Linked DNA regions of Gemmobacter sp. 24YEA27. The protein of the gene in region 1 binds, or shares a complex with, the protein of each later gene. Links are inferred from orthologs where the notes say so. Each region holds a gene or a part of one and is shown in the gene's direction. Other genes may lie near its edges.

The links.
Region 2: the proteins of xseA (region 1) and QNO18_RS01955 are in contact, whole or in part, in a cryo-EM structure (PDB 8TXR), measured with the Escherichia coli proteins. The link is inferred for Gemmobacter sp. 24YEA27 from one-to-one orthologs.

The regions. Positions count from the first base shown.
Region 1 is NZ_JASJPW010000001.1:2,882,609-2,886,925, reverse strand. What follows is about bases 1-2,973. They hold xseA (exodeoxyribonuclease VII large subunit), read left to right. Parts: upstream 1-653; coding sequence 654-2,294; downstream 2,295-2,973. Other genes in these bases: QNO18_RS14370 (hypothetical protein), read right to left, coding at 2,833-2,973; QNO18_RS14375 (hypothetical protein), read right to left, coding at 2,322-2,831; QNO18_RS14385 (hypothetical protein), read left to right, coding at 389-595; scpB (SMC-Scp complex subunit ScpB), read left to right, coding at 1-346. In the rest of the region: more of QNO18_RS14370, read right to left, coding at 2,974-3,267; QNO18_RS14360 (hypothetical protein), read left to right, coding at 4,011-4,220. UniProt on the Escherichia coli protein: Bidirectionally degrades single-stranded DNA into large acid-insoluble oligonucleotides, which are then degraded further into small acid-soluble oligonucleotides.
Region 2 is NZ_JASJPW010000001.1:385,379-390,387, forward strand. The notes cover bases 1,984-4,929. They hold QNO18_RS01955 (exodeoxyribonuclease VII small subunit), read left to right. Parts: upstream 1,984-3,309; coding sequence 3,310-3,549; downstream 3,550-4,929. Other genes in these bases: QNO18_RS01945 (response regulator), read left to right, coding at 1,984-2,330; QNO18_RS01950 (histone deacetylase family protein), read left to right, coding at 2,399-3,313; QNO18_RS01960 (farnesyl diphosphate synthase), read left to right, coding at 3,546-4,415. Also shown: QNO18_RS01935 (branched-chain amino acid aminotransferase), read right to left, coding at 39-905; QNO18_RS01940 (MarR family transcriptional regulator), read left to right, coding at 1,050-1,592; more of QNO18_RS01945, read left to right, coding at 1,617-1,983. UniProt on the Escherichia coli protein: Bidirectionally degrades single-stranded DNA into large acid-insoluble oligonucleotides, which are then degraded further into small acid-soluble oligonucleotides.

The DNA.
Region 1 (4,317 bases):
GATCGAGACGCTGGCGATCATCGCCTATCACCAGCCGGTAACCCGGGCGGAAATCGAGGAAATCCGCGGCGTTGCCGTGTCGCGTGGCACGGTCGATCAGTTGATGGAGATGGAATGGATCCGCTTTGGCCGGCGCCGCATGACGCCGGGGCGGCCAGTGACGTTTGTGGTGACCGAAGGGTTCCTCGATCACTTCGGTCTCGAATCCGCGCGCGATCTGCCGGGGCTCAAAGAGCTGCGCTCGGCCGGGCTGCTTGAAAACCGCCCGATGCCGGGCCTCGATCAGCCGCGTGATGATGATGAAGATGAAGCGCAAAGCGGCCAGAGCGAGCTGTTCGAGGACTGAGCCTGCCGAAGGCCCGGGCTGCGCCAACCCGAGGAGGATGAGATGGATCTGAACCGGCTGATCAATATGCTTGTGAACATGTTCCTGCGCAAAGCGGTGAACAGGGGCATCCGCTCGGCGACCGATTACGCAGCGCGGCGCGGCAAAAACGAGGCGGAGCTGACGCCGGAGGAGCGCGAAAATGCCCGCAGGATGCGCGAACTTTCGGACAGGGCGAAGAAGGCGGCGCGGCTCGGGCGACGGCTCTGACCGGCCAGAGTGACGGGGCCTGTTGCGCTGCGGCGCGGGGCAGGGCAAAACTGCCCGTATGGAACTTTTCGATGACAGCGAGCCCGGCCAGGGCGCGAGCAACAGCCCGGAATTCACCGTCTCCGAGCTTTCGGGCGCGGTAAAACGGGTGATCGAGGGCGAATTCGGCATGGTCCGGGTGCGCGGCGAGATCGGTCGGGTGTCGCGCCCGGCCTCGGGCCATCTCTATTACGACCTGAAGGATGACCGTTCGGTCATCGCGGCCATCACCTGGAAGGGCCAGGCGGGGCGGCTGACGGTCCGGCCCGAAGAGGGGATGGAGGTGATCGCCACCGGGCGGATGACCACCTTTCCGGGCCAGTCGAAATATCAGCTGATCATCGACGATATTGCCCCCGCCGGGGCCGGCGCGCTGATGGCGATGCTGGAAAAACGCCGCGCCATGTTGCAGGCCGAGGGCCTGTTCGACCCGGCCCGTAAAAAGCCGATCCCCTGGCTCCCGGGCGTGATCGGGGTGGTCACCTCGCCTTCGGGCGCGGTGATCCGCGACATTCTGCACCGGCTCCGCGACCGCTTTCCGCGCCATGTGCTGATCTGGCCGGTGGCCGTGCAGGGCGAACGCTGCGCCCCCGAGGTTGCAGCGGCGATCCGGGGGTTTAACGCGCTGACGCCCGGCGGGCCGATCCCGCGCCCGGATCTGATCATCGTGGCGCGGGGCGGCGGCTCGCTCGAAGATCTCTGGGGCTTTAATGAGGAGATTGTGGTCCGCGCGGCGGCGGAAAGCCGGATTCCGCTGATCTCGGCGGTGGGGCATGAGACCGACACGACACTGATCGACTATGCCGCCGATCTGCGCGCCCCGACGCCGACCGCTGCGGCAGAGCTGGCGGTTCCGGTGCGCCTTGAGCTGATCGCGGGCCTCGACGGGCTGTCGTCGCGGCTTCTGCGTTCGACCCTGCAATCGGCCGAGCGAAAGCGGCAGCGTCTGAGCGATCTTTCCCGCGCCCTGCCGCGCCCCGAGGCGCTGACGGGTCTTGCGTCACAGCGGCTCGATCATGCGGCGGGGCGGCTTGGCGGTGCGCTTGGGCTGATGGTGGCGCGCCGGCGCGGCGATTTTGCGCGGGTGGCCGGGCGGGTGCAGCCGGGGCTCCTGCTGGGCTATGTGCGCGAGCGGCGTGCCGCGGTGGCCAATCGCGGCGATGCGCTGGAGGCGCGGTTTGCCCGCCGGTATGAGCGCGCCCAGATGCAGCTGGCACAATGGTCCTCGCGGCTGGAGCCGGCACTGATGCGGCTGACCCAGGATGCAGCGCGGCGGATTTCCGAACAGCGCCAGCGGCTTGAAGGGGTTGCTTTACGTCTTGATGCCGTGCCGGGCCAGCGCATCGCCCGCGCACGCGAGGCGCTGGAACGGCTGGATCGGACCCGCCAGAGCCTTGGTTACAGCGAGACCCTGAAACGCGGCTTTGCGGTGGTCTGGGGCGATGGCCACGTCGTGACCAGCGTCGAGGCGGCGCGACAGGCCGCCCATCTTGAAATCGAATTCGCTGCCGGCAGGTTCACGCCTGCGGGGCCGTCAGGGTCGGGTACGACAGATCGTCCGGCGCCGGTTCCGTCCCCAGCCGCCCCGGCCAGACCGGTAAAACCGGCGAAACCGCGCGGGGATGGCCCGGAAGGCGGCGGTCAGGGATCGCTTTTCTGAGCGCCCCCGCCTTTGCTTCAGGCCAGATCAGGCGCCCAGATAGGACTGGCAGGAGATCGGCCCCTGGGCGGGGTAGAGCATGATCGGCGGCAGCTCATAAAGTCCCTCATAGCGCCCGAGAATCCAGCCGGCGCGGTCATGATAGGTCCAGCAGACCGGCTGATCTGGCTTGTCCTCGTAAAGGAAGCAGATGTTGTCGCCGACCTGGTCCCAGCTGCCATGCATGCAGCGTTCGGCGTCACGCCAGATCACCCTCTGACCGGAGAGGAAGCTTTCGACGCCGTAAAGGCCGCTCTCGGAATCATAGGTGTCGAAGGTCTTGCCCCGGGTCAGCGCATCAAACTGCGCCGCGTCGAGCGCGGGGTCAGAGCCGGCCTCAGGGGCGGTATCGGGCAGACCTTCGGGCGCCTCATCGCCGAACTCGGCCTGGGGCGGCGACTGAAATTGCTGTGCACCCCCATCCTGGGCCATGACCGGGGCGGCCAGCAGGGCCAGGACGGCCAGAAAAGGCGTCATGCCACGGATTGTTGTCGTCATTTTACACCCCCACATCCGGCGCGGGGCAGGCCAGCGGCTCCGGCGTTTCGTTGATCACGGTCAGTTCTGATCCCTCAAAGCCATTGGCCGACAGCGCGCGAAGCTCGTCCCCTTCGGTCCAGAAGGTCCAGCAATGCTCGCCAACCCCGTATTCATAGACAAAGCAGATCAGGCCCTCACGTTCAAACCAGCTGCCATACTGGCATTCATCGGGCGAGGTCTTCCAGCGCACCTTGCGATTGGGCAGATATTCCTCGATCCCGAAGATCGAACCATATTGCGACCAGGTGAGGGTCTTGCCCTCGACATAGGCGTCGAATTCCGCCGCAGTCATGGGGGTGACCGTGTCAGCCGCGCCCGGCTGAGCGACGCCCTGGAATAAGGCGATCCCGAAAACGAGCCCGAGGCTGCGGGAAAGGGCAGGGGTGAGACGCATCTGAACTCCTTTAGCGCAGTCTGGCGGCGGGGGGATCTGCCGGGCCGGGTCCGTCCTGGGGCGAAACCTGCCAGAGGCTCGCGGAATATGCCAGTCAGGCATCTGTTACCCCGGGATTTGCCCCGGGCCCCGTATCGCTTTGGCGCCAGCGTTTCAGATGCGGCCGGATGGCCCGCGCCCAGGTGCGGGGCAGGAAGGCAAGCGTGCAGGCCACTGGCAGCGGCCAGGGCAGGCGCGGCGCCTCATCGGCCTCGGGCAGGCGCAAAGCGGGCCAGGGGCGCGTGGGATGGGCGTGATGGTCAGAATGGCGCGGCGCGTTCAGCATCATGGCCGAGCTGAACCAATGCGCGGTGTTCCAGCTGTGGCGCGGCCCGACCGGCTCTGGCCGGCCATTTTCGAGGATGCGGCGTCTGAGCCCGTAATGCTGCACATAATCCGAGACGAGGATCTGCATCTGGGCATGAACCCCCAGGAGGAGCCATGCGAGGATCCCGGCAAGGCCTGCGACCGCAAAGGCCAGGCTCATCGCGATCAGACCGCCAAGCGCATAGATCGCGTAAGGATGCAGGCCCTGACGCGAACGCGCCCTTGCGCGCAGATCGCTTTCCGCCTGCCGCCCCAGACGGAATGACCAGATCCAGGCGCGCGGGGGCAAAGCGGTAAAAGCTCTCGCCTTCGCGGGCGGAATTCGGGTCCTGGTCGGTCGCGACAAAGCGGTGATGCACCAGGCGATGCGCCGAGGCATGCTGGCCGAAGAGGATCGCGGCGTAAAAGGCCTGACCAAGACGGAAAAGCGGGCGTCTGGTCCGGTGGATCAGCTCATGCGCCGCCGGATGGCCGACCTGACCGAGCCAGAAGCCCGATCCGAAGAACATGAGCAGCCGCTGGCCGGCGGAAAGGCCGGAAGCTCCGGCAACTGCCCAGACCGCCACCGGCAGCAGCACGAGAGCTGACAAACCGATCCCGGCCAGAAGCGCATCGGCGCCGGGAAACTCCTGGCCCTCTTCGCCCGCGCCCGCGACCCAGGGGATCAGCTGATCAAGCAGCACC
Region 2 (5,009 bases), 2.5 Mb from region 1 along the record:
CAAATGCTCCGCCGCTTTCCATTTCATGATGCCAGGCATTACGCGCGGACGTGGCGCTCATAGGTTTCCGCGATGTCGCGGGCGATAGCACCGACTTCGAATTTAAAGCCGCCAATCTCACCGACCGGGGTGACCTCGGCGGCGGTGCCGGTCAGCCAGCATTGTTCGAAATCGGCAAGCTCGGTCGGCATGATATGGCGCTCATGCACGGTGAGGCCCTTTTCCTTCAGCAGACCGATCACCGTCTGGCGGGTGATGCCATTCAGGAAGCAATCGGGCAGCGGCGTATGCACTTCGCCATCTTTGACGAAGAAGATATTCGCGCCGGTCGCCTCGGCGACATAGCCGCGGTAATCCATCATCAGCGCGTCCGAGCAGCCCTTGGCCTGGGCTGCGTGTTTCGACATCGTGCAGATCATGTAAAGACCTGCGGCCTTGGCGGCGGAGGGGATCGTCGCCGGATCCGGGCGGCGCCATTTCGAGATGTCGAGCTTCGCGCCCTTCATCTTGGCGTCGCCGTAATAGGCACCCCACTCCCAGCCCGCGATCACCAGGCGCACCGGGTTGCCGACAGCCGAGACACCCATCTCATCGCCCGCGCCCCGGAAGGCAATCGCGCGCACATAGGCATCGGTCCAGCCATTCGCCTTCAGCATTTCGTATTTGGCGGCCTCGATTTCCTGCACCGAATACGGGATCTCCATATCGAGGAGTTCCGCCGATTTGCGCAGCCGCATCGAATGCTCGACACCTTTGAAAATCTTGCCATTATAGCAACGCTCGCCCTCGAAAACCGAGGATGCGTAATGGAGCGCATGGGTCAGGACGTGGACATTCGCCTCACGCCAGGGGACGAGCTTTCCGTCCATCCAGATCCAGCCATCACGATCGTCATATGCCGCCATATCCCGGCCCTCCATTTTTACGAAAGTTGCGCGACACCCATGCTGCAAGTGCATTATCTTGCGCCAACCTGTCGACTCGCTACGCTTCATGACTTGGAAAGTCAACAAGGCTGACGTAAGTTGTCCTGAAATAGGAGGCTGACCATGTCTCAATTTTCTGGGTCTCAATTTTCTGGATCTCAACTTTCTGGCACCGCTCCGGGTGGCGGCGGCGAGAACCTGCTCTTCCTGACCGATGAGCAGCTGCGCAAAGGCATCGAGGCGATGTTCTTCGCCTATCGCGGCTTTACCGCCGATCCGGACCGGATCCTCGAGACGATGGATTATGGCCGCGCCCATCACCGGGCGGTGCATTTCATCCATCGCAGCCCGGGGACAACGGTGTCGAACCTGCTGGGGATCCTTGGCGTGACCAAGCAAAGCCTGAACCGGGTGCTGCGCAGCCTGATCGATGACGGCCATGTCCGCAGCGAAAAGGGCCGCCGCGACGGGCGCGAGCGGCATCTTTTCCTGACCGAAAAGGGCGAGGCAATGGAGAAAAGCCTGTCGGATGCGCAACGTGCGCGGATGCGGGCAGCGTACCGCGCGGCGGGGCCGGTGGCGGTGCAGGGCTTCCGGCAGGTGCTTGAGGCAATGATGGACCCGGGCCTGCGCGACTATTACAACCGTCTGAGAGATGGCGCCTGAGGCGTTGCAAAGGGAGAGCGACGCATGACTGGAGCCGCGCAGCATCTGGCGGATATTCACCTTCTCGTGGTCGATGACGACGAGCGGATCCGGGTCCTGTTGCAGAAATTCCTCGTGCGCAGCGGCTATATGGTTACTGTGGCAAAGGATGCAGCCCAGGCGCGGCGGCTGCTGGCCGGGCTGGAATTCGACATGCTGATCCTTGATGTGATGATGCCCGATGAGGATGGCATCGCGCTGACCCGCGATCTGCGCAAAAAGACCTCGGTGCCGATCCTTCTCCTGACCGCACGGGGCGAGACGGCGAACCGGATCGAGGGGCTGGAGGCGGGGGCGGATGATTACCTCGCCAAGCCCTTCGAGCCGAAGGAGCTTTTGTTGCGGGTGGCCGCGATCCTGCGCCGGGTGCCGCAGGTGAGCGAGGCCGATCAGCCGCCAAAAATGCTGCATATGGGCCAGGTGCGCTATGATATGGACCGGGGCGAATTGTGGCGGGGGCCCGAACTGGTGCGGCTGACGGCAACCGAGGCCGCTTTGATGCGGCTGTTTGCGGCAAGCGCAAATGAGGCGATCTCGCGCGAGCGGCTGGTCCTCGACATGGGCCGCGAGGAAGAGGCGCAGGAACGGGCGGTCGATGTGCAGATCACCCGGCTCAGGCGCAAGATCGAGGATGATCCCAAGGTGCCGCGCTATTTGCAGACGGTACGGGGCGAGGGCTATATGCTGGCGCCAGACTGAGGCGGCCGAACGCGGGGGGCCTGCCCCCGCACCCGCCGAAGTATTTAGGTCAGGAGGAAGGGGCATTGATGCTGGTTTTCTCAGATGGTGCTTTCGCGCGGCATCTGGTGCCTGAGGGGCATCCGGAGCGGCCGGAGCGGATGGCTGCAGTCGCGCGGGGCCTCGCCGGGCTTGAACTGGAAACGCGGCCCGCACCTTTGGCATCAGAGGCAGAGCTCTTGCGCTGTCACCCGGCGGATTATGTCGCCCGGGTCAAGGCAGCCGTGCCTGCAACTGGCCTCAGAGCGATTGATGGCGATACCTGGCTCTCTCCGGGGTCATGGGAGGCAGGGCTTCGTGCCGTGGGTGGCGCCTGTGCAGCGGTGGATGCGGTACTTGGCGGCGAGGCACGGGCGGCTTTTGTGGCGGCGCGCCCGCCGGGCCATCATGCGGAAGCGGCGGTTGCGATGGGGTTCTGCCTTTTCGGCACTGTGGCGATTGCGGCGAGGCGGGCGCTGGATCATCACCGGCTGACCCGCGTCGCGGTGCTGGATTTCGACGTGCATCACGGCAACGGGACGCAGGATCTGTTATGGGATGAGGCGCGGGTGCGCTTTGTCTCTTCGCAGCAGATGCCGCTTTTTCCCGGCACGGGATATGCGGATGAGCGCGGCGCGCATCGGCAGATCACCAATCTGCCGCTTAACCCCGGATCGGACGGGCGGGCGATGTGGGCGGCCTGGGCGCCGGAGCTGGAGCGGCTCCGGGCCTGGAAACCAGAGCTGATCCTGCTCAGCGCCGGGTTTGACGCGCATATCGACGATCCGCTGGGGGGCCTCGGCTGGACGACGGCGGATTTCGCCCGGCTGACGCGCGCGATTGCCGATCTCGCAGCGGGCTGCGGTGCAGGGGTCGTATCCTGCCTCGAAGGGGGCTATGATCCGGGCGCGCTGGAAGATACTGTCCGCGCGCATGTGAGCGAGCTGAGCAGGACCCCCCGATGAGCCAGAAACCCGTTGCGGAAATGAGTTTTGAAGAAGCCATGGCGGCGCTGGAATCGGTTGTCGGCCAGCTGGAGCGTGGCGATGTCGCGCTGGAACAATCTATCAGCCTTTATGAATTCGGCGACAGTCTGAAAAAGCACTGTGCCGCGAAACTCGCCGAGGCCGAGGCGCGCGTCGAAATGATCCGCGTCCAAGAAGGTCGCGCCACCGGCACCGCTCCGGCGGAGGGGCTGTGAGCTTTCCCGAACTGCTGAAGGCCGATGCCAGCCGGGTGCAGCTCTGGCTGCGCGATATGCTGGCCGGGCGCGCCGATCTGCCGGTGATTGCAGCGATGCGCTATGCGCTGAAGGGCGGCAAGGGGTTGCGCGGTTTTCTGGTGCTGGAATCGGCACGGCTTTTCGGGGTCGACCCGAAAGCTGCGCTGCCCGTCGCGGCCGCGGTCGAGGCCCTGCATGCCTATAGTCTGGTCCATGACGACCTGCCGGCGATGGATGATGATGACCTGCGGCGCGGCTTGCCGACCGTACATGTGAAATGGGATGAGGCCACCGCGATCCTGGCCGGTGATGCCCTGCAGACCCTCGCATTTGAGGCGTTGACCGATCCGGTGATCGGAGCAGCAGAGCGGCGAATTGCGCTGGTTCAGGCCCTTGCAAAGGCCTCGGGCGCCGAGGGGATGGTACTGGGTCAGGCGCTGGATATTGCTGCCGAGACCGCCGGTCGCACGTTGTCGCTGGCAGAGATCACCGCGCTCCAGGCAGGCAAGACCGGCGCACTGATCGGTTTTTCGGCCAGTGCCGGGGCGCTGATTGCCGGCGAAGACCCGGCGCCTTTGCGGGCCTATGCCGCGGCGCTTGGCCTTGCGTTCCAGATCCATGACGATGTCCTTGATGTCACGGGCGATGCCGGCATCACCGGCAAGCGCACCGGCAAGGATGAGGGGCGCGGCAAGGCCACTTTCGTCTCGCTTCTGGGGCTTGAACCGGCCCGTGCCCGCGCCTCCGGACTGATCCGCGAGGCCGAAGCCGCGCTTTCTCCCTATGGGGCGCGGGCCGAAAATCTTGTCGCCGCCGCCCGTTTCACCATATCAAGACAGGCCTGACCCCACAGGCCGCGCCGCTTCCCAGGAGCCTCCCCATGGCAGCATCCTCCACCATCCTCGACCGGGTGCATTTCCCGTCCGATATGAAGGCGCTTTCCGATGCCGAATTGCGCCAGCTGGCCGATGAGGTACGGGCCGAGACGGTTGCAGCAGTCTCGGTGACCGGCGGCCATTTGGGGGCGGGGCTTGGCGTGGTCGAGCTGACAGTGGCGCTCCATGCCGTGTTCGACACGCCGAAGGACAAGCTGATCTGGGATGTCGGCCATCAATGTTACCCGCATAAGATCCTGACCGGGCGGCGCGACCGGATCCGCACGCTCCGGATGGAGGGCGGGCTTTCGGGATTCACCAAACGCTCGGAAAGCCCCTATGATCCGTTCGGCGCGGCGCATAGCTCGACCTCGATCTCGGCGGCGCTTGGCTTTGCGATGGCGGCGGATCTGGGTGGTGATGCCGGAGATGCGATTGCGGTCATTGGCGATGGCTCGATGTCGGCAGGCATGGCCTTCGAGGCGATGAACAATGCAGGCGCGCTGAAAAAGCGGCTTTTCGTGGTGCTGAACGACAATGAGATGTCGATCGCGCCGCCGGTCG